Actinocorallia herbida: one gene and its partner. The protein of the gene in region 2 interacts with the protein of the main gene of each other region in a pairwise test. Links are inferred from orthologs where the notes say so. Each region holds a gene or a part of one and is shown on either strand. Other genes may lie near its edges.

Evidence for each region.
Region 1: the proteins of rlmB (region 2) and EDD29_RS44345 interact in binary tests that used the Escherichia coli proteins (3 or more experiments, as listed by UniProt). The link is inferred for Actinocorallia herbida from one-to-one orthologs.

Annotation. Positions count from the first base shown.
Region 1 is NZ_RJKE01000001.1:9,700,634-9,712,148, reverse strand. What follows is about bases 8,668-11,515. They hold EDD29_RS44345 (NAD(P)H-hydrate dehydratase), read right to left. Parts: upstream 10,940-11,515; coding sequence 9,395-10,939; downstream 8,668-9,394. Other genes in these bases: EDD29_RS44335 (ABC transporter permease), read right to left, coding at 11,380-11,515; EDD29_RS44340 (holo-ACP synthase), read right to left, coding at 11,008-11,361; alr (alanine racemase), read right to left, coding at 8,668-9,331. Also shown: EDD29_RS44395 (FAD-binding protein), read right to left, coding at 1-1,242; EDD29_RS44390 (class I SAM-dependent DNA methyltransferase), read left to right, coding at 1,442-2,071; EDD29_RS44385 (ATP-binding SpoIIE family protein phosphatase), read left to right, coding at 2,073-3,578; tRNA (adenosine(37)-N6)-threonylcarbamoyltransferase complex transferase subunit TsaD, read right to left, coding at 3,575-4,603; rimI (ribosomal protein S18-alanine N-acetyltransferase), read right to left, coding at 4,600-5,055; tRNA (adenosine(37)-N6)-threonylcarbamoyltransferase complex dimerization subunit type 1 TsaB, read right to left, coding at 5,052-5,732; EDD29_RS44365 (hypothetical protein), read right to left, coding at 5,760-6,428; tRNA (adenosine(37)-N6)-threonylcarbamoyltransferase complex ATPase subunit type 1 TsaE, read right to left, coding at 6,581-7,018; EDD29_RS44355 (alpha/beta fold hydrolase), read right to left, coding at 7,039-8,163; more of alr, read right to left, coding at 8,219-8,667. UniProt on the Escherichia coli protein: Bifunctional enzyme that catalyzes the epimerization of the S- and R-forms of NAD(P)HX and the dehydration of the S-form of NAD(P)HX at the expense of ADP, which is converted to AMP.
Region 2 is NZ_RJKE01000001.1:8,634,711-8,646,105, forward strand. Bases 2,335-5,240 are described here. They hold rlmB (23S rRNA (guanosine(2251)-2'-O)-methyltransferase RlmB), read right to left. Parts: upstream 4,307-5,240; coding sequence 3,362-4,306; downstream 2,335-3,361. Other genes in these bases: EDD29_RS39135 (alpha/beta fold hydrolase), read left to right, coding at 2,335-2,825; cysS (cysteine--tRNA ligase), read right to left, coding at 4,396-5,240. Outside these bases: EDD29_RS39120 (SDR family oxidoreductase), read right to left, coding at 1-609; EDD29_RS39125 (Rrf2 family transcriptional regulator), read left to right, coding at 686-1,105; EDD29_RS39130 (DUF7144 family membrane protein), read left to right, coding at 1,270-1,656; more of EDD29_RS39135, read left to right, coding at 2,001-2,334; more of cysS, read right to left, coding at 5,241-5,790; EDD29_RS39160 (hypothetical protein), read left to right, coding at 5,917-6,819; ispF (2-C-methyl-D-erythritol 2,4-cyclodiphosphate synthase), read right to left, coding at 6,879-7,364; EDD29_RS39170 (CarD family transcriptional regulator), read right to left, coding at 7,380-7,862; EDD29_RS39175 (hypothetical protein), read left to right, coding at 8,148-8,855; EDD29_RS39180 (copper chaperone PCu(A)C domain-containing protein), read left to right, coding at 9,044-9,691; EDD29_RS39185 (response regulator transcription factor), read right to left, coding at 9,795-10,475; EDD29_RS39190 (sensor histidine kinase), read right to left, coding at 10,472-11,395. UniProt on the Escherichia coli protein: Specifically methylates the ribose of guanosine 2251 in 23S rRNA.

The DNA of each region.
Region 1 (11,515 bases), 1.1 Mb from region 2 along the record:
GGCGCGGTTGAGCGCGGTCATCGCGGCGGGGTCGGCCGAGCCGGGCGACGAGGTGCGCAGCAGGGAGAACAGGAAGGCGTGCTCCTCCCCCGCCGAGCCGAGCCGCAGCAGCGGGGCCTTCACCTTGGCGGTCGGGATGGGGTAGAGCAGCAGGACGGCGCTGAGCCCGATGTTCGCGGGGGTGAGGCCGGGCAGCGCGGCGGTGACCAGCTCGTCGACGGCCGAGGCCGCGACGATGCTGTCCAGCCACGGGTGGGGCCGCTGCCACTCCCCGATGGCCTGGAGGATCCCCACGATCGGGGTGATCCGGTCGGCGAAGTCCCAGTAGGTGAGGTCGTCGATCGTGACGGACGTATGGGTGAGGTCGCCGATGAGGGCGGCGTCGTCGGCGGGGGTCGCGTCGAAGGCGACGGCCTCCATCATGAAGGTGTGGCCGCCCTCGACGACGGCGAGCGAGCCTTCCAGGTAGTCGAACCGCCCGTCCTCGGCCATCGCGATCTGCGCGGCGGTGAGGTCGGCGACGCTGCCGTAGTAGAGGTTGTAGCGGCGGACCGTGGCGGGCGCCGGGACGAGCCGCACGACCGCCTCGGTGATGATGCCGACCTGGCCGAGGCCGCTGCGGGCGGCGTCGAAGAGGTCCTTGCGCAGGGTCGGCGAGCAGCGCAGCACGTCGCCCTTGCCGGTGACGACCTGGAGTTCCAGCACGTTGTCGACCTGGGCGCCGTGGTGGATGACCGCGCCGCCCACCCCGCCCGCCGACAGGGTGCCGCCGACGGACAGGCCGAGGTAGTCGGTGAGGGTCGGCGGGGTGAGTCCCTGGGCGAGCGCGGCCTGGACCAGCGCTCCCCACAGGACGCCGCCGCCGACGACGGCCCGGTCGGCGCGGATCCGGATCCCGTCGAGCGGCGCGGTCTCGATGACGAGGCCCCCGGCCACCTGGGACTGCCCGTTGGTGGTGTGGCCCTGTCCACGTCCGGCCACCTTGAGGCCGCGCGCCCGGCAGAACTTCACCATCTTGGCGATGTCGCCGACCGAGCCCGGTTCGAGGACGGCGAGGGGGGTGCGGCTGACGATGTGTCCGAAGTCGTCGGCCGCGGCAGCCAAAGACGCGGCGTCGGTGCGGAGCGTGCCGTCGAGGGACGGGATGGCGTCGAAGGGGCCGCCGGCGTGCGCCGCGGTCACCCAGTTCCGGCTGACGGGGTCGAGCCCGACGACCAGGGCGCCCGCGACCAGCCCGGTCATGATCGAACGGCGGCTGATGGCGTGAGATTCGCGTTCCTGCATTGGAGAAGCCTCCCTAGGAAGATCCACTTTGGGAATCTTCGCAAGAAAGCCACATCACATAAGGGCGATTCGGGAACTTCTCCCTATTGGCTACAAAGACCTCTAAAGTGTCCACCCAGATCACCCGTCACCCGAGCCGACCCAGGGACCCCGCACCGTGACCAAGTGGGCTGAACGAGAAAGACGCCACGCCGCGGCCTTCGACGTCATCGGCGCCCGGTACGACGAGGCCTTCCCGCACAAGGAGGGGCAGCTCGCCGCAGGCTCCTGGCTCCTGGACCGCCTCTCCCCCGGCTCGCACGTCCTCGACCTCGGCTGCGGGACGGGCCTGCCGTCCGCCGCGCAGATCGCCGCGGGCGGGCACCGGGTCACCGGCGTCGACCTCAGCGCCGAGATGGTCAGGATCGCCGGACTGAACGTGCCCGAGGGCGAGTTCCGGCAGGACGACCTGCGCGACGTCACCGGCGAGTTCGACGCCGTCGTCGCGTTCTTCGTACTGCTCATGCTGCCGGTGCCCGGCATCCCCCGATCGCTGGAACTGATCCACCGCCTCCTCAAGCCGGGCGGGCTGTTCTGCCTCTCGATGGTCGAGGCCGACCTCGAGGAGTTCCCGATCCCGTTCCTCGGCCAGGAACTGCTCGTCTCCGGGCTGCTGCGCGACGAGCTGCGCGAGGCGGTCGAGTCCGCCGGGTTCGAGATCGAGGAAGAGAACGTGCTCAGCTACGCGCCGGCCACGACCCAGGCCGTCCCGGAGATCCAGCTCTTCTACAACTGCCGCCGGGTGTGACGTGAGCGAGACCGCCGAGAGCCTCAAGGAGCGCCTGGCGTTCCTCGGTGCCGCCGCCGCGCGCATCGGCACCCGGCTGGACCCCGCCGAGACCGCGCGGGCGCTGGTCGGCGCGCTGGTGCCCCGACTCGCGAGCAGCGCGACCGTCTACTTCGCCGAGAGCCTGTTCGGCCAGCGCGCGGAGTTCGGCGACGACCTTCGCCTGGTCGCCGGACCCAAGCAGCCCGAGGAGGCGGCTCAGCGGGCCGTGGCGTTCGGCGCCGCGGTGCACGAAGGGCGGCTGGTGGCCCTGCCGCTGCGGGTCCGCGGCAGGACACTGGGCGCCGTCCTGCTCGAGGCCCCCGGCGCCGACGAGATCGACGCGCTGATGACCGAGCAGCTCGTCGCCCAGGCCGCCCTGGCCGCCGACAACGCGCACAGGTACCGGCAGGAGGCGGCCGCCGCCGACACGCTCCAGCGCAGCATGCTGCCCAACCGGCTGCCGCGCTTCGCCGGGGTCGAGATCACCCACCGCTACCTGCCTGCCAGCGATCACGCCAGGGTCGGCGGCGACTGGTTCGACGCGATCGGGCTGCCCGGCAGCCGGGTCGCGCTCGTCGTCGGCGACGTCATGGGGCACGGGATGCGCTCCGCCGCGATCATGGGCCAGCTCCGCACGTCGGTGCAGACCCTCGCCGCCCTCGACCTGCCGCCCGACCAGGTGCTGCGCCAGCTCGACGGGCTGGCCCAGGGCCTCGGCGAGAACCACCTCGCCACCTGCATGTACGCCGTCTACGACCCGGTGGCCCGGCGCTGCACGTTCGCCAACGCCGGGCACCTGCCGCCGATCCTCGTCCACGCCGACGGCCGCGCCGAACTCCTCGAAGTGCCCGAAGGGGTGCCGATCGGCGTCGGCGGCGTCGCGTTCGAGCCGATGGAGGTGCCCGTCCACGACGGCGACCGGCTCGTCCTGTGCACCGACGGGCTCGTGGAGGTCCGCGGCCAGGACATCACCGAGGGCCTGGAGCAGCTCCGCGCCACGCTCGACTGCCGCCGCCTCACCCTCGACGCCCAATGCGACGACGTCCTGCGCAACCTCCAGATCGACGACCGGAGCGACGACGTGGCGGTCCTCATGGCCGATCTCACCGGCATTCCGGCCGCGAACGTCGCCCGGTGGATGCTGGAGCCGCGCCGGACCACGCCGTCGCGCATCCGGCGGCTCATCCGCGCGACCCTCAAGGCCTGGGACCTCGCCGACCAGATCGAGATCACCGAGCTGCTGGCCACCGAGGTCGTCACCAACGCCGTCCGGTTCGCCACCCGGCCGATCGAGCTGCGGCTCGTGCAGACCGAGCATCTGCTGGTCGAGGTGATGGACGACGAGTACACGCTGCCGGTCCTGCGGGACGCGCACGAGGACGACGAGGGCGGCCGCGGCCTCCAGCTCGTGTCGCGCCTCGCCCGGCGGTGGGGGGCGACCCGCACCGCCTCCGGCAAGATCGTCTGGTTCGAGCTGGGCGTCTAGAGCCGGACCGTCGTCACGGGCAGCGAGGAATCGGCGGGAATGTCCAGCCGCGAGTCCTCCAGACCCGCCGCGACGAGTTCCGCGCCGAGCGCCGCGACCATCGCGCCGTTGTCGGTGCACAGACCGGGCCGGGGCACCCGCAGCCGGACGCCCGCCTTCTCGCAGCGCTGCGCGGCCATCTCCCTGAGCCGCGAGTTCGCCGCGACGCCCCCGCCGATCTGGAGGTGGTCGACCCCGTTGTCCTTGCAGACCGCGATCGCCTTCCGCGTCAGCACGTCGACCACGGCCTCCTGGAAGGACGCGGCCACGTCGGCGATCGGCACGGACTCCCCGGCCCGCTCCTTCGCCTCGACCCAGCGCGCCACGGCGGACTTCAGGCCGGAGAAGGAGAAGTCGTAGGTCCCGTCGTCGATCTTGCCGCGCGGGAACGCGATCGCGCGCGGGTCGCCCTCCCTGGCCCTCCGGTCGATGATCGGACCGCCGGGGAAGCCCAGGTCGAGGACCCTGGCGACCTTGTCGAACGCCTCGCCCGCCGCGTCGTCGACGGTCGAGCCCAGCGAGCGGACGTCCCGGGCCACGTCGGGGACCAGCAGCAGCGAGGAGTGCCCGCCGGAGACCAGCAGCGACACGCACGGCTTGGGCAGCGGCCCGTGCTCCAGCTGGTCGACCGCCACATGGGCGGCCAGGTGGTTCACCCCGTACAGGGGCTTGCCGAGCGCGAGGGCGTACGCCTTGGCGGCGGCGACGCCGACCATCAGCGCGCCCGCGAGCCCGGGGCCCGCGGTGACCGCGATGGCGTCGAGGTCGCTGAGCGCCACCCCGGCCTCGGCCAGGGCCCGCTCGATCGTCGGGGTCATCGCCTCGAGGTGGGCGCGGCTGGCGACCTCGGGCACGACCCCGCCGAAGCGGACGTGCTCGTCGACGCTGGAGGCCACCGTGTCGGCGAGCAGGGTGTGCCCGCGGACGATGCCGATGCCCGTCTCGTCGCAGGAGGTCTCGATGCCCAGCACCAGGGGTTCGGTCACGGCTCGTCCCTCCGCATCATGATCGCGTCCACGCCGGACGGCTGGTAGTAGCGCTTGCGCACGCCGATCCGGACGAAGCCGAACCGCTCGTACAGCCTCTGGGCCGGCTCGTTGTCGGCCCGCACCTCCAGGAACACCCTGCGGCACCCGCGCCGGACCGCCTCGGCCAGCAGCTCGGTCAGCAGGGCGGCGCCGAGGCCCCGGCCCTGGCTGGCGGCCGAGACGCCGATCGTCTGCACGTCGCCGTCACCGCCGACGGCGGCCAGGCCCGCGTAGCCGACGACCGAGCCGTTCTCCTCCAGCACGATGTAGTGCCGGGTCCCCGGCATCGCGGCGAGCTCCTCGCGGAGCATGCCCTCGGTCCAGGACTCGTCGCCGAACAGCTCGTGCTCCAGCACCATCGCCGCGGGCAGGTCCGCGGTCGACATCGGCCGGATCCCGGTGTCGCTCATTGGCTCGCCTTCTTCCGTGCGCCGATCTCCTGGGCGTCGGGGCGGCGCAGGTAGAGCGGTTCTGGCGGCAGCAGCGGCAGTCCGGCGCGGCCCGACAGCCTGCTGATCGCGATCTCCGCGATCGCCCCCGCCGACGGCAGGAGCGGCGCCCGGTCAGCGGGACCTTCCCGCTCCTCGAACACCGCGGAGTACAGCGCGGCGCCCTCGCCGATCGCGGGCAGCCCGGAGGCCGCGGCATCGGCGGCCGGGCCGACCGACGGCTCGGTCACCCGCCGCTCGAAGGAGTCGTAGCGCGCCCAGTAGACCTCTTTGCGGCGCGCGTCGGAGGCCACCACGAAGGGCTGGGTGCGGCGGCTCGCCCAGGCGAGGGCGTCGAGCGTGCAGACCCCGTGGACGGGGAGGCGCAGCGCGTTGCCCAGGGCGTCGGCGGTCGCCAGGCCGACCCGCAGTCCCGTGTAGGGGCCGGGGCCGACGCCGACCGCGATCGCGTCGAGGTCGCCCGGGGACGCCCCGGCCTCGGCGAGGACGCGGGAGATCGACGGGGACAGCACCTCGGCGTGGCGCTGCCGGTCCACCCCGGCGACGACCGCCACGGGCCGGGCGGCGGCGCCAGGGAACCACTCGTAGAGAGCCGCGGTGACCGCCGAGGTCGCGGTGTCGAAAGCCAGTACCAGCACGACCGTCAAGCCTATACGGAGGCCGGGTCAGGCCGATCCCATCTTCTTGATCGCCTCGATGGCCTTCGTCGCCGCCTCGGTCGCCCCGTCCACGCAGTCGCCCTGGTCCAGCGGCGTGTCGTCGTCCTTGCTCCCGCCGTAGGAGACGGTCACGAGGACGTTGCCGACACGGGCGTTGACGACGGCCTGGGAGAACGCGGTCTCGGTGAAGTACAGCACGTAGGCCTGATCGCCGACCTCGTCGAGATCGTCGAAGTCGCGCAGGCGCTGGCTCGGCAGGAGGTTGTCGCCGGACTTGTCGCTCTCGTGCTCCTCGGTGAACATCCCCTCGGCGTCGGCCACCGGGTCGGCGCCGGGGACGCTGCGCAGCTCCAGGGACAGCTCGCGGGGATCGTCGCCGAGCCCCACGTCTCCCCAGGTGCAGCGGACCGAGGTGTCGGTGTCGGTGGCCGACGCCGGGGTGGGCTCGCCGCCGGGGACGAGCTTCTCGGGGGCGTCGGCGAGGACGGAGCACGCGTCCGGCGGGCCCTCCAGCGGGACGAACCCGCCGTCCTCGGCGCCCGACGGGGCCGCCTGATGGTTCGTGCCCGGCGCTAGTTGCGTGGGGTCTCCGCTCGCGTTACGCAGGATGAACAGACCGGCTATCGCGCAGACCACGAGCACGCCGGTGAGCGCACCGGCGAGCAGGATCGCCATACTCCGCTCAGAACCGGTGCTTCTACGCCTCTGACCACCCACTGGAGGACTCCTATACCCGTCTTGTCCCGGGAAAGTGCGCTCTTACCAAAGATGTTCGCTAGAGGTTACGGCACGCAAACGAGAAACTGCGAGTACCAGGGCATACCTATCTAATCTGGAACGATCCCGTTCAGTTCAGACCCGGCCCAGCGGCCCCCCACGCCGGTGATCGTCACGTCGCGGGACTCGGTGTCGCCGACCCGGCTCATCCGCACTTCGAGACGATCTTCGGCAAGGCCCTCGACCAGGCCCTCGCCCCACTCCACCACGGTGACCGCGGCCGCGAGGTCGGCGTCCAGGTCGAGATCGTCGACCTCGGCGAACCCGCCGAGCCGGTAGGCGTCCACATGGACCAGCGGCGGCCCCCCGGCCAGCGGCGGGTGCACCCGCGCGATGACGAAAGTGGGCGATGTCACCGGGCCGCGCACCCCGAGGCCCTCCCCGATGCCCCGGGTCAGCGTGGTCTTGCCCGCGCCGAGACCCCCCGTCAGGACCACGAGGTCCCCCGCGCGTAGCAGCCCGCCCAGGGCCAGGCCCAGGGAGTGCATCCGCTCCGCCGTGTCTATCCTCACCGCTCCTCCTTCACCGGCTCGTCCTCGACGCCCCGCGCGGGCCCCGGCACCCGGGGCGGGGCCGCCGTGACCCGTCCCGCGAGCGCCCGGACCGCCTCGGTCACCCGCGCGTGGTGCTCCATCGGCAGCAGATGCCCCGCGGGCTCGACCGCCACGTACACCACGTCCGTCAGGCCCGCCGCGATCTCCGCGCCGTGCGCCGCCGGGGTCAGCAGATCCGCGTCGCCCGTCATCACCAGCGCCGGAACCCGGTCCAGGACGGCCAGGGCGGCGCGCTTGTCGTGCCCGATCAGGGTCGGGTAGAACTCCGCGATCACCTCGAACGGGGTCGCGCGGACCATCCGCTCCACGAAGTCCACCACGGTCGGGCTGATCGTCCGGTCGGCGAAGCCCATACGGCGGATCACCCAGAACGCCAGATCCGCGCCGATCGCGCGGGAGGAGTCCACCAGCGCGCCCCGGCGGCCCAGCCCGCGGATGACCCGCGGCGCGAGCGGCTGCGCCACCTTGGCCAGGATCAGCGGCAACCCGAGCGTCATCTGCTGGATGTCGCCCATCGAGGTGTTGACCAGCGCGACCCCGCGCACCCTGCCGCCGAACTCCTCCGGATGGCGCTCGGCGAACGCCATCAGCGTCATCCCGCCCATGGAGTGCCCGACGAGCACCACGGGCTCGTCCCGGCCGACCGTCGCGCGCAGCACCGCGGCGAGGTCCGCGCCGGTCTGGTCGATGGTCGCCCGGCGCGGGTCGCTGCGCCCGGACCTGCCGTGGCTGCGCTGGTCCCAGGTGATCCGCCGGAACCCCGTGAGATCGCGCCGCTGGTAGTGCCAGGTGTGCAGGTTCAGGCAGTAGCCGTGGCAGAACACCAGGGTCGGGGTGCCCGGCGCCGGAGGCGTCTCGGGCTCCTCCACCTCGACGTACAGGGGCAGCCCGTCGTCGGCGAGGACGGTCAGGGCGTCTCCGCGCGGCTCCCCGAAAGGCTCGGCGGCCTCCGGGTCCGGCTGGGCCCTGACCCGGCCGACCGCGTACTGGCGGGCCGCGACCACGGCGCCCACGCCGGCCGCGCCCACCCCGGCGACGGCTCCGGCGATCCCGAGTCTTCTCTTGCTCCGTCCGTCCAAAGTCGTCCTCCCTGCGGGGCTGGGTACGGAAGGCCGCGGGCTCAGGCCGCGGCGGTCAGTCGGTGTGCACGCGCGGGACCCGGCCGCCCAGCCGGGTCACGATCTCGTAGGAGACCGTGCCGACGGCGTCGGCCCAGTCCGTCGCGGTGGCCTCGCCGCGGTCACCGGGGCCGAACAGGACGACCTCGTCGCCCTCCTCGATCGGATCGTCGCCGACGTCCAGCACGAACTGGTCCATGCAGACCCGTCCGGCGATCTTCCGGCGGCGGCCTGCCGCCAGGACCTCCAGCACGTTGCTGCCCGAGCGCGGGACGCCGTCGGCGTACCCGGCGGGGACCAGTGCGACCGTCGTCTCCCGGTCGGTGATGTAGAGGTGGCCGTAAGACACGCCCGACCCTGCGGGGACGCGCTTGGCGACCGTCACCGTGGAGGTGAGGGTCATCGCGGGGCGCAGGCCGGGATCGGGCAGCGCGGGCGCGGGGTTCAGCCCGTAGATCGCCAGGCCGGGACGGATGAGGTCCCAGCGCGTCTCGGGCAGGTGCAGGGCCGCCGAGGAGTTCGCCAGATGCCGTAGCTCGGGCCGGACGCCCGCGCGCTCGGCGTAGCCGACCATCTCGGCGAAGGCCGCCGTCTGCCGGGCCACCGACGGGTGCTCCGGCTCGTCGGAGCAGGCCATGTGCGACCAGAGCCCGATGATCCGGACGGCCCCCTCGGCCTCGGCCTTCAACGCGGCCTCGACCAGCGCGGGCCAGCCGTCGCGGGTCTGCCCGCCGCGCGACATCCCGGTGTCGGCCTTCAGATGGATCCGGGCGGGGACGCCCTTCGCGGCGGCGGCCGCCGCGACCGCGCGGACCAGCCCGACCGAGCCGACGCCCAGGTCGACCCCGCCCGCGATCGCCGCGGCGAAGTCGGTGTCCGGCGGGCAGACCCCGGCGAGCACCGGGGCGGTGATCCCCGCCGCGCGCAGCGCCAGGGCCTCGTCGGCGAACGCGACGCCGAGCCAGGACGCGCCGGCCTCCAATGCGGCCTTCGCCACCGGGACGGCCCCGTGCCCGTAGGCGTCGGCCTTGACCATCGCCATCACGGGCCGGCCCGCGGCCTCGGCGAGCAGCCGCACATTGTCCCGGATGGCCGAGAGGTCGACCAGCGCGCGCGTCGGATGCGTCATGGTCCCCAAGTCTGCCGCACCCGGCGGGGAGCTCGGGCAAGACCGCGCGCGGGTCGGCGCAGCTCAGGACAGTTGCGCGAACGCCTCTGGCAGCGCGGCGAGAACGTCCTCCGCGGTGATCGGCGCGGGCGCGAGGCCGCGCCGGGGCGCCGCGGCGATCCGGGCGGCCAGTCCGTGCAGGTGGGCGGCCCAGGCCCCGGCGTCGGCGGCGTCGACGCCCTGCGCGAGCAGCGCCCCGGCGAGGCCCGACAGGACGTCTCCGGAGCCCGCGGTGGCCAGCCAGGGCGTGCCCGTGAGATTGGCCCGGACCTGGCCGCCCGGATCGGCGACGAGCGTCGTGGAGCCCTTGAGCAGGACCGTCACACCGAGGCCGGCGGCCGCGGCGCGGACATGGACGAGCCTGCGCGCCTCGATCTGATCGCGGCCGACGTTCAGCAGCCGGGACAGCTCGCCCGCGTGCGGGGTGAGCAGCGTCGGGGCCCGGCGGTCCAGCAGGGCGCGGCGCACCCCGGCCGGGAGCCCCGCGAGGACGGTGAGCCCGTCGGCGTCGACGAGCACGGGCACCTCGCTGCGCAGGGTGGCCTTGACCAGGCGTTCTCCTCGCGCGTCGACGCCGAGGCCGGGGCCGACCACCCAGGCCTGGACCCGGCCGACGGCGTCGAGATCGGGCTCCGTGTCGTCGCCCGGGGCCGCCTCGGGCAGGACCGTGGTGACGGTCTCCGGCCAGCGCGCGTCGACCAGCGCGACCACCCGGGCGGCCGAGGCGAACCGGACCATGCCCGCGCCGCCGCGCAGCGCCGCGCCGACCGAGAGCAGCGCGGCCCCGGTGAACCGCGCGCCCCCGGCGATCACCCCTACGACGCCGCGCCGGTACTTGTCGGTCTCCGCCTCCGGGCGGGGCGGCCTGACGTCCGCGGTGGCCGGGGCGATGACGGCGGGCTCGGGCAGCCCGGTGAGGCCGATGTCGACGAGTTCGACGACCCCCGCGTGCGCGGCCCCCGGATCGATGAGCAGGCCGGGCTTGAGCGTGCCGAACGTGACCGTCACGTCGGCCCGGACCGCGGTGTCGGCGACCTCGCCGGTGTCGGCGTCGACCCCGCTCGGGATGTCGCACGCCACCACCGCGGCCTCCTCGGGCAGGGCCCTGACGAGTGCCCCGTACAGGCCGCGCAGGGCGCCCCGGCCTCCGATGCCGGTAAGGCCGTCGATCACCAGGTCGGTGCCTTCGAAGGCCCGCCTGGCCGCCGAGGAGGGCGCGGAGCCTTCTCCCGGGGACAGCAGGGACTCCAAACGGGCGTAATCCAGGACGCGGCCTCCAGCCGCCCTGAAATCGGCGAGCCCTTCGGGATGCGTCTTCTGCGCGGCCAGCGCGGCCGTCACGTGGGCGCCCCTGCGCGCCAGGCGCGCGCCCGCGTACAGGGCGTCGCCTCCGTTGTCCCCGCTGCCGACGAGCAGCAGCACGCGGGAGCCGTAGAGGCCGCCGAGCAGCTGCGCGCACACGGCGGCGAGCCCCGCCGCGGCCCGCTGCATCAGCGTGCCCTCCGGCAGCCGTGCCATGAGCGCCGCCTCAGCGGCCCGTACCTCGTCCACCGCGTGCGCGTACCGCACCGCCGCCTCCTGCGAAAAGGGATGAAGGGATGTCTCGCCCGTGGGCCCGTCTCCGGCGTCCTACCCGCTCAGCCCGCCTCGGCGATCACCATCGCGGTCGCGATCCCGCCGTCGTGGCTGAGCGACACATGCCAGGCGGTGATCCCGAGCGGGTCGGCGACCGCCGAGATCGTGCCCGTGACGTGCAGGGACGGCCGGCCCGCCGCGCCCCGCCGGATCTCCGCGTCGGTCCACAGCAGCCCGCCCGGTGCGCCCAGCGCCTTGGCCAGCGCCTCCTTGGCCGCGAACCGCGCGGCCAGGGACCGCACCGGAAGATCCCGCTCACCCTCGGTGAACAGCCGCTCCCGCAGCTTCGGCGTCCGCGCCAGCGCCGCCCCGAACCGCGCCACGTCCACCACGTCGATCCCCACGCCCACGATCACCCCCCGAGCGTACCGATCTCAGGGCAGGCGGGTCCTCGGGGCGGGATCGCGCATCGGCAGGCGCAACCTGCGGACGGTCAGGGCGACCGCGCCCGCGGCGAGCACCAGGTCGAAGCCCAGGCCGTAGTGCCAGACCGGCTTCAGCCCTTCGCCG
Region 2 (11,395 bases):
GAGCGTGAACGGGGCGCCGCCCAGTTCGTAGATGACGTTCTGGGGATCGCCCGTCAGCGCGGCGGCGGCCGCCTCGGCGTAGTCGGCGCGGGTGGCGGTCGACGCGGGACGGTTCGCGGTGGCGTCCACGATCTCCCCGGTCTTCAGCGCCGCGGGGATCTTGGCGAGGTAGACCTCGGTGTAGAAGCTGTTGCGCAGGAGGACGTAAGGCAGGCCGGAGTCCCGGATCGCGTCCTCGGTCGCCAGGTGGTCGGGGGCCAGCGACAGCTCGGTCGAACCGGCACGGAGCACGCTCGTGTACGCGATCCGGCTTACGCCCGCGTCCTTGGCCGCCGCGATGACGTTCCGGTGCCCCTGGACCCTCGTGCCGAGTTCGTTGCCGGAGACGAGGAGCAGCCTGTCGACGCCGGCGAGGGCGCTCGCCAGGGTCTCGGGCCTGCCATAGTCGCCTTCGCGCACGGTGACCCCGAGCGCCTCGAGCTCGGCGGCCTTCGCGGGCGTCCGCGCGATCGCCACGACGTCCGCCGGAGGCACCCCGCGGCCCAGCAGCGCACGCACGACCAGCTGTCCGAGATGCCCGGTGGCCCCGGTGACGCCATAAGTGGTCATGAAAGATCCCTTTTCTGTAACTGGCCTGGTGACGTTTCATACTGTATCAGCGGTGGTTACGGATACAATGTCGGACATGGCGCAGGCGACGAACACCCAGTTCTCCGTCGCGGTCCACCTGGCGACCCTTCTCGCGGGCCGCCCCGGCGAGCTCGTCGACTCCGGTGAACTCGCCGTCAGCCCCGCGACCAACCCCGTCCACGTGCGGCGCGTCCTCGGCAGGCTCCGCGCGGCGGGCCTCGTGCACTCCCACGCCGGACCCCGGGGCGGCTGGGCCCTCTCCCGCCCGCCCGAGACGCTCACCCTGGCCGACATCTGGACCGCCGTGAACGCCGACGACCCCGTCCTCGGCGTCCACCTCCCCAACCCCGCGTGCCCCGTCGGCCGCACCGTGACCGCCAACCTCCACGCCCAGGACGCCCTCGCCCGCGAGGCGGTCCTCACCTCCCTGGCGCGGACCACCATCGCCGACCTCCTGGCCCCCGCCGCCCTCTGAGCCGTCGGCGCGGCCCTCCAATTCCCGGCAAAGCCGACGTCACAGTTGACCTTTGCCGACATTCCGGGCGATCAAATCGGGGAATCTCTGCTGTGCCGCAGGATCGCCGGGCCGCCGACCGGCCCGGGACAGGTGCTCCGCGGCTCGGCAGCCCGGAGGCGCGCATGAACACCAAGCAGACCACCGCGACGGGATTCGTCCTCTTCGCCGCGATCCTGATGATCCTCAGCGGGGTCTGGGGCGCCATCGTCGGCCTCGCGGCCATCATCAAGCGAGAGTTCTTCGTCGTCGCCCCGAACTACGTCTACGAATTCAGCATCACCGGCTGGGGCTGGATCCACCTGCTCCTCGGCATCGTGCTCATCGCCGTCGCGGTGGCCCTCATCGCCGGCCGGTCCTGGGCCCGCTGGCCCGTCATCGTCCTCGCCTCCATCCAGGCCATCGCCCAGTTCGCCTTCCTCCCGTACTACCCCTGGTGGTCCATCCTCATCATCGTCCTGGACATCGTCATCATCTGGGCCCTCCTGGCCTGGCGCCCCGAATCCCTCTGACGGCATGGTGACCATTGACGGTCGCGGGAATTGCGCCACCGGGGCTATATATCGCAAAGTAGGAGAAATAGCCTGCTCAACCGAGCACTGCCCACACCCGGGCGAATAAGGACGGCCCGCACAGGCGCATGGAAGCTATCGTGACCCGCGTGACCGACGGGGCGCGCGGTCGGACAGCACGAGAACACCTCGCAGATAGTACGAATACCACCACCACCTGTCACATCATCGAAGGCAGGGGCTAGCGCGGGAGGCAAAGGGTGACGTTGCTGGTGGGCGCTCCCGGCGGAGGCAAACTCGTCGTCGACTGCCTGGGCCCCCGGGACGGCACACCCGTCTTCCTGATGCACGGCACCCCGGGCAGCCGCAGCGGCCCGCTCCCGCGCGGCATCGTCCTGCACCGGCTCGGCGTCCGCCTCCTCAGCTACGACCGGCCCGGATACGGGGATTCGGCCCGCCGGCCCGGCCGGTGCGTCCGGCACGCCGCCGACGACGTGCGGGCGATCGCCGACCACCTCGGATACGAGCGGTTCTCCGTCGTCGGCAGATCCGGCGGCGGTCCGCACGCCCTCGCCTGCGCCGCCCTCCTGCCCGACCGGGTCACCATGGCCGCCGTCCTGGTGACGGTCGCGCCCCCCGACAGCAAGGGGCTCGACTGGTACGGCGGCATGGGCGAGCTGAACAGGCGGGAGTACTCCGGCATCGACCTCGACCCGGCGGGCGGACTCGGCGAGATCATCCGCAAGGCCGACGAGATCAAGAAGGACCCGGAATCCCTGCTGCGCATGCTGGGCGGCGACCTTTCCTCGGGGGACCTCCGCATCGTCGAGGACGTCGAGATCCGCGAACAGCTCATCCGCACCTACGGCGAGGCGCTCAAGTACGGCGCCGACGGCTGGGTGGACGACGTGCTCGCCCTCCGCCGCCCCTGGGGCTTCGACCCCTCCCAGATCCAGGTCCCGACCCTCCTGTGGCACGGGTCGCAGGACCGGTTCTCACCCGTCGACCACACCCGCTGGCTCGCCGCCCGGATCCCCGCCGCGGAGACGTACGTCGAGCGCGGCGCCACCCACTTCGGCGCCGTCGAGGGTCGAGCAGCACGCCGTCGGCGTCGGCGGCGCCCGCGAACGGCGGGACCCGCATCATGTACTTCCACACGAGCGTCTTGATCGACTCGGCGGAGGCCCTGCCGTCGTACCACCGCCGATGGGACCTCCCCGCGGCGAGCAGGTACCCGCCGAGGCTCCCGACGCAGAAGCACACCGCCGTCAGCAGATCCGCCGCGCTGTGCCACGACGGCCCGCCGGGCCCGCCGAAGAGCTCGAACAGCCCCACCCCCAGCGACGCCCCGAACAGCAACCGCGTCTGCCGCGTCACCCGCCGCTGGCCGAGCGCCGACGCGTCCGACGCCACCCGGTACACCTCAGGAAGATCGCCTCGTCCAAATTCGTTCAAAGCCCCCCCAAACCCACCAAAAACCCTAACCCGCCACCCTCCCGACAACTAGGCCACAAGACACGCTCCCGGCGGGCCCGCCACCGCCCCCCGAACAGCCGAAAGCCCCCGAAAAGCCGAAAGGCCCTCCGCAGCCGGAGGGCCTTGACCGGAGCCCCGTATCGGATTCGAACCGATGACCTGCTGTTTACAAGACAGCTGCTCTGGCCGGCTGAGCTAACGAGGCGTTGTGGGGGGCATCTTAGCCGAATCAGGTGTGGCGCTGGCGAGCGATCTCGTAGAGGGCGATGCCTGCGGCTACGCCGGCGTTGAGGGACTCGGCGTGGCCGAACATGGGGATGTGGGCGAGGATGTCGCAGCTGTCGCCGACGAGGCGGCCCAGGCCCTTGCCCTCGGAGCCGACGACGAGGACGAACGGGCCGTCGGCGGCGGGGAGGTCGGTGATAGAGGAGCCGCCGTGGGCGTCGAGGCCCGCGACGAAGCAGCCTGCCTCCTGGTAGGCCTTGAGCTGGCGGGTGAGGTTGGTGCAGCGGGCGACCGGGGTGGTGGCCAGGGTGCCGGCGCTGGTCTTCCAGGCGCCCGCGTTGATCCCGGCGCTGCGCCGCTCGGGCAGCAGGATGCCGCTCGCGCCGAACGCGGTGGCCGAGCGGACGATCGCACCCAGGTTGCGGGCGTCGGTGATGCCGTCCAGGGCGACGATCAGCGGGGCGGTGCCCTGCAGCAGCTCGTCGGGGTGGGCGTAGCGGTAGGGCTTCACCTGGAAGGCGAGACCCTGGTGGACGGCCCGGTCGGTGAGGCGGTCGAGCTCGGGCTTGCCGCACTCGATCAGCGGGATGCCGCGGTCGGCCGCGATCTTGACGGCCTCGCGGACCCGGTCGTCGCTGTCGGGCATGTAGTACAGGGTGGTGCCGGGCACGCCCTCGCGCAGCGCCTCGAGCACGGGGTTGCGGCCGTGCACGAGCTCAGGCGCGTCGGGACGGCGCGCGGCGACCGGGCGGCTCTGGGCCGCGGCCGCGCCGCCCTGCCGGGTCTGCTGGCCCGTGGCGGGACGTCCGCCCGGCTTACGCGGACCGAACGTCTTGGTGCCGGTGCGGGAAGAGCTCTTGGCGTTGCGCGCCTTGACGCGCTTGCCGTGCCAATGCCTGTCCTCGGCCTTGGCGGTGACGCTCGGGCCCTTCTTGCCCTTCTTGGTCATCCTCGGCTGCCCTTCCCACAGAAAACAAAACCACGTGAACCACAAGCGTAAGCGACCCGAAGCATCGCTCCGGGCCGCCTGTGGAAAACTCAGCCCCGCCTGATGTCGTAGCGGGGGCCCTGCGGGGTGTCCTCGACCACGATCCCGGCCTCGGCGAGACCGTCGCGGATCGCGTCGGCGGCGGCCCAGTCCTTGCGGCCGCGGGCCGCCTGGCGCTGGCCCAGCACCACCCGCACGAGCGCGTCGACGACCGGGCGCAGATCGGCGGCGTCGGAGGCGACGCTCCACTCCAGCGGGTCGATCCCGAGGACCGAGGCCATCGCGCGCACTTCGGCGGCGGCCTCCCGCGCGGCCTCGCCGTCGCCGGACGCCAGCGCGCTGTTGCCCGCCCGGACGGTCTCGTGCAGGACGGCCAGCGCCTGCGGGACGCCCAGGTCGTCGTCCATCGCCCCGACGAACGCCGCGGGGAGGTCGGCGGAGATCTTGACGTCGCCGAAGGTCTCCGCGGCCCGGACGAGGAAGCCCTCGATCCGCTGGTAGGCCAGGGCCGCGTCGTCGAGCGCGCCGGGGGTGAAGTCGATCGTGGAGCGGTAGTGCGCCGAGACGAGGAAGTACCTGGCCTCGACGGCCCTGACCTGACCGAGCAGATCGTCCAGGTACACCACGTTCCCGATGGACTTGCTCATCTTCTCCCGGTCGATCGTGAGCAGACCGTTGTGCATCCAGTACCGCGCGAACCCGTCGCCCGCGGCCTGAGCCTGGGCGATCTCGTTCTCGTGGTGCGGGAAGACCAGGTCCATGCCGCCGCCGTGGATGTCGAACGTCTCGCCGAGGTACTTGGTCGCCATGGCCGAGCACTCCAGGTGCCAGCCGGGACGGCCGGGGCCCCACGGCGTCTCCCAGGACGGCTCGCCGGGTTTGGCGCCCTTCCACAGGGCGAAGTCCCGGGCGTCGTGCTTGAGCTCCTCGTTCGGGGTGTCCCCCGCCGAGCGCATGTTCTCCAGCTTCTGGTTGGACAGGCGCCCGTAGTGGTCCGCCCAGGACTTGACGTCGAAGTAGACGTCGTCGCCGACGTTGTAGGCGTGCCCGCGCTCGATGAGCCGCCGCATGAGGACGATCATCTCCGGGACGTGCCCGGTGGCGCGCGGCTCGATGGTCGGCGGAAGGCAGCCGAGCGTCTCGTAGCCCTTGCCGAAGATCCGCTGGTTGCCCTCGGCCACGGCGAACCAGGGCCGTCCGGACTGCTCGGCGACGGCCAGGATCTTGTCGTCGATGTCGGTGACGTTCCGGACGAAGGTGACCTCGTAGCCCGAGCGGATCAGCCAGCGGACGAGCTGGTCGTAGATCACGCCGGAGCGCAGGTGGCCGATGTGCGGGGCGGCCTGCGGTGTGGCCCCGCAGACGTACAGCCCGACCCGGCCCGGCGTCAGGGGCTCGAACTCGCGGACGGCACGCGTGCTGGTGTCATAAAGGCGCAGGCTCACGGAAGTCAAGGCTACTAGGGAAAGGCCTCGCGCAGAGGCCGCGGGCGCAGATGCGCCATCAGGGGTCGCGCGGGGCGGCGCGCCGGGTCAAGATTGTCTCTCACTCCGTCTTCCCCCCGAGGCACCATGACGACCGCACTGACGCCCGCTCATCGCGCGTTCACGATTCTGAGCTTCATCGCCGTCGCCGGGCTCACCGCCGGGGCGTTCATCCTGTCTTACGACGATCTGCGACTGCTGGCCGAGACCGGGCTGAGCGGGCGGAACGTCGAGCGTTTCGGCAGGTACTACCCACTGGTCTACGACGGGCTCATCGCCACCGCGATCCTCGCGCTCTTCACGGCGCGCCGCGCGCCCTGGTGGACCCGCTGGATCCGGTGGATCCTGCTCTACGCGCTGGTCGGCGGCGCGATCGCCGCCTCCATCCAGAACGTGGTGAAGGGCTTCGCGGCGATCGACGGCACCGCGCTGGACGCGGGGGTGGCCTCGGCCCCCTGGGTCGCCGCGCTCCTGGCGACCTGGCTGTGGCTGTCGATGTTCCGGCAAGTGCGCGCGGTCCGGCGGACCCGTAAGACGCCCAACGGATCTCCCGAGCCGGAGCCCGTGCCGCAGCCCGACTTCTCCCTCGACGGGATCACTCCGGCCGAGCCGATGCGGCTGCCCACCGCGGCGGACTTCCCGAACCCGTACCTCGACGCCTATCCCCACCCGGTGCCTCCGCCGGGTCCCGCACCCGCGATCGAGCAGGTAGAGGCGCCGGACCATGAGGACGCCGAAGACGACCAGGAGCCTCCGAGTCCGCCTCCGCTGCCCCTTCCCGTCGCCGCCGAGCCCGTCCGTCCGCCGGCCAGCCTTCCGACGGACGTGAAGCTCGTGGGGCGGCCCGCCAAGAGCGACGCCTCCCGGGACGAGTCGGAGCCGGAGGGCCCGAGGCCGGACCTCGACGAGTGGGCCGCCTACGGGGGTGACGAGTGGGACCCGCCTTCCGGCACGCTGCGCAGTGGCCCCACGCCGCCCGGACAGGGCTGACGCGCGGGGCTCCCGGAGGAAGTGCGGATCACCGTCTCAGACGCCTTCGCGCAGGAGGATCAGCGCGGGAAGATCAGCGCCGTGGCGATGGCGGCGATGCCCTCGCCGCGGCCGGTCAGCCCGAGCCCGTCGGTGGTGGTCGCCGAGAGGCTGACCGCGGCGCCGTCCAGGACCGCGCTCAGCGTCTTCTCCGCCTCCGCGCGCCGCTTTCCGATCTTGGGGCGGTTCCCGATGACCTGGATCGCGACGTTGCCGATCTCGTAGCCCGCCTCGCGCACCAGCCGGTGCACCTCGGTGAGCAGGACCGCCCCGGACGCCCCGTGCCAGCGCGGGTCGGCGGTGCCGAAGACCGCGCCGAGGTCGCCGAGGCCGGCGGCGCCCAGCAGCGCGTCGCAGGCGGCGTGGGCGGCGACGTCACCGTCGGAGTGCCCTTCGATGCCGTCGCCCTCGCCGGGCCATTCGAGCCCGGCCACCCACAGCGGCCTGCCGGACGCAAAAGGGTGGACGTCGGTACCGACGCCCACCCTTGGATGTTGAAATGTCATGCAGACAAGCGTGCCCTACCCGGCGAGGACCTCGTCCAGCAGCGCTTCGGCCTTGTCCTCGTTCGTCTTCTCAGCGAGCGCCAACTCGCTGACGAGGATCTGCCGTGCCTTGGCGAGCATGCGCTTCTCCCCCGCCGACAGCCCGCGCTCCTTGTCGCGCCGCCAGAGGTCACGCACTACTTCGGCGACCTTGTTGACGTCACCGGACGCCAGCTTCTCCAAGTTCGCCTTGTACCGCCGAGACCAGTTGGTGGGCTCCTCGGTGTACGGGGCGCGCAGCACCTCGAACACCTTCTCCAGGCCCTCCTGGCCGACCACATCCCGGACCCCGACCAACTCGGCGTTGTCCGCGGGGACGCGTACTGTAAGGTCACCCTTGTCGACCTTCAGCACCAGGTAGGTCTTGTCCTCACCCTTGATGGTGCGAGTCTCGATGGCTTCGATCCGAGCAGCCCCATGGTGGGGGTAGACGACGGTGTCGCCGACCGTGAAAGTCATGTGACAAGTACCCCTTCCGCTAGGCACTAGCCTACCACGCGCTTCCCACGGAACGCACGGGCCAACCGTACATTTCCGCAGGTCACGCCATTAATTGGGGTCTTGACAAACCTTCGCACCGGTGCAAGCCCGCACTCCGGACTCATTGTTCTACCCAGGGGAAACGTCTTCGCAACCTCTGCGCAACACCTGTGTACGGGCCGCGAAACCGATATTCCGATCTTGCCGGAAAAGGCGATACTGGAAAGGGACGCGTGATCGGCGCCGCCGGAGGCGAGGTGCGGCATGAGGCATGAGGACGACGACTACGGCCTGCCTCACGTCCATGTGGTCGTCCCCGACGACGCCCGCGAGCTCGACGAGGACCTGGCGATCTGGCGGCGCGAGGAGAGGTCCCGCCTGCGCAAGGCCCGCTGGCAGCGGATCGCCAAGCCGTTCCAGGGCTGGGGCCTCGCACTGCCCGTCACGATCCTCGTACTGCTCGTGGCAGTGCTCAGCGGCACCCTGATGACGTTCTTCGGACCGCGCGCCCCGCGCCAGATCCCGCCCGCCCAGACGCTCGCGCGCAGCACCGCGCCGCCCGGTTCGGTGGGCGGCCTTCTCCCTTCCGCGAACCTGGCCGTGAATGGCGCGCCCATGCGGACCGTCGACATGCGCCCCGCGCTGATCGCGATCATTCCCCGCGCGTGCGACTGCGACGGAACCCTGCGCGGACTCGACCGCATCGCCGACGCCGCTTCCGTAAGGATCTATTTCCTCGCCGACCGCCGCACGTCAGGAGAATCGGTCAAGGAGGCCCATGAAGATCTCTGGAAGATCTCCGGGCGCGTCGCGGGATCACAGGCCTCCATTGTCGACGATTCCACCGATCTTCTCCCGCGCACCTATCAGGCGCACGGGCTGACAGTTCTCGTGGTGAAGGCGAACGGCGCCGTCGGGCAGATCATGCGCGACCTGCGGACGACCCCGGAGCCGTCGCTCGTCCGCTTCTGAGCGCCTCCTCCCGGTTCGCTCCGCCACGGGCCCCGCAGGGCAGGGGATCGGCGCGGAGAACGCCGGAGCACCCCCGGTCCGGAGCACCGGCGAGTGCTCGCTACGATGCGTGCGGACCCACGATCGAACACCGGTAACTGGAATATCTGCGCCCCGAAGGGCTGCACCAAACGAGGAGACACGTCGCCGTGATCCGCAAAGTCGCCCCGCTGGCCCTGGCCGGTTCTCTCGCCCTGGCCGGGTGCGGTGCCGGGACCGAGGCCCAGAGCGTGAAGCCGACCCGCCTCACGGACGGCGTCAACATCTCGCAGGGCGGCCTCGACGTGCGCAACATGTTCCTCCTCGGCCCGGTCCCCGGCACGCCCGCCGAGCCCGGCGCCGACCTGCCGCTCTACGGCACGCTGATCAACAACACCGCCAAGGACTCCGACGCGCTGACCTCGGTCACCGCGGCCGGCGGCTTCGCCCAGTCCGCGGTGATCGGCGCCGGCACGATCGCGCTGCCCGCGCACACCGCGGTCCCGCTCGGCGGCCCGCAGACCTCGGTCGTCCTCAAGGGCACGAGCGCCAAGCTCTTCGGCGGGGAGAGCGTCAAGCTCACCCTGACCTTCACCAACGCCCCGCAGATCACCGTGACGGTCCCGGTCGTGCCCTCGGTCGGCGAGTACGCCACCCTGTCCCCCGCGCCCGCCGCGACCCCGACCGGCAGCGCCACCCCGACGGGCGCCGCCACCGGCGGCACCGAGGTCGAGGGCGTCGAGGGCACCCCCGCGGTCAACCCGAAGCCGACCAAGAGCCCGAAGAAGTCGGCCGGCAGCGAGCCCTCGGAGCACTGAGCCCGAGCACGGCCCCCAAGAACACCGAAAGGCCCCCGGCGTCACGCCGGGGGCCTTTCCCTTTACCCGCTCTCGCCGCGCCCTGGACGGGGCGCAGGGGCCCTCAGGGCTCGAACTTGTAGCCGAGCCCCCGGACGGTGACGATGTACCGCGGTGTCGAGGGCGCCGGCTCGATCTTCGCCCGGAGCCTCTTGACGTGGACGTCGAGGGTCTTGGTGTCGCCGACGTAGTCCGCGCCCCAGACCCGGTCGATCAGCTGCATCCGGGTGAGGACGCGCCCCGCGTTGCGCAGGAGCACCTCCAGCAGCTCGAACTCCTTGAGGGGGAGCTGGACGGTCTCCCCGCCCACGCTCACTATGTGACGTTCCACATCCATGCGCACGGGGCCGGCTTCCAGTGCCGCGGGGACGATCTCCTCCACGTCCCCTTGGCGCCGCAGTACGGCCCGGATCCTTGCGACCAGCTCACGCGACGAGAACGGCTTGGTGACGTAGTCGTCGGCGCCCAGTTCGAGGCCCACCACCTTGTCGACCTCGCTGTCCTTGGCCGTGAGCATGATCACCGGGACGCTGGAGCGGGAGCGCAGTTCGCGGCAGACCTCGGTGCCCGGCAGGCCGGGCAGCATCAGGTCAAGCAGGACGAGGTCGGCGCCGTTGCGGTCGAAGGCCTCCAGCGCGTCCGGCCCGGTGGCGGCCACGGCCACCTCGAAGCCCTCCTTGCGGAGCATGTACGACAGGGCGTCGCTGAACGACTCCTCGTCCTCCACGACAAGTACACGGGTCACGGATTGTCCTCCCGGACTGACTGATCTAGGGATCGGGGGTGTTCCCGCAGGGGGAGCCGGAGAGTGAAGGTGGAGCCGGAGCCCTCCTTGCTCCAAACGATCACCTCGCCGCCGTGCTTGGTGGCGACGTGCTTGACGATGGCCAGCCCGAGGCCGGTCCCCCCGGTCTGGCGGGAGCGGGCGGGGTCGACGCGGTAGAACCGCTCGAAGATCCGCTCGAGCTCCGGTTCGGGGATCCCGATGCCCTGGTCGGTCACGCTGATCTCGGCGTAGGGGCGCTCCTCGTCGTCCACCACGCGCGTGCTGATCGCGACCTTGGTCCGTTCCGGGCTGTAGGCGATCGCGTTGTCCACAAGGTTCTTCAGGGCCATCACCAGCAGTTCCTCGTCGCCCCTGACGTACAGGTCGGGCGTGACGGCGACGCCGAGATGGATCTCGCGGGCCTGCGCGGTGAGAGTGGCGCGGTCCACGGCGTCGGCGACGAGGTCCGCGACGGCAACGGGCTCCTCCTGCGCGAGAGGCTCCTCCCCCTGGACGTAGGAGAGGGTGATGAGGTCCTGGACGAGGCTGGAGAGCCGGGCGGCCTCCAGTTGCATCCGCCCGGCGAACCGGCGCACCGCCACCTGGTCCTCGGCGGCGTCCTGGACGGTCTCGGCGAGCAGCAGGAGCGCCCCGACGGGCGTCTTCAGCTCGTGGCTGACATTGGCGGAGAAGTCGCGGCGGATCGACTCGACGCGCCGCATCTCGGTGAGGTCCTCGGCGAGCACGAGGACGAGCCCTCCGGAGCCGAGCGGCGCGACCCGGACCGCGAACCAGCGGGAGTCGGCGACGCCCACCTGGACCTCGGCCTCGCGGATCTCGCCGTCGCGGCGGACCCGGCGGGCCAGGGCGAGGATCTCGTCGACCATGAGGCGGTCGCC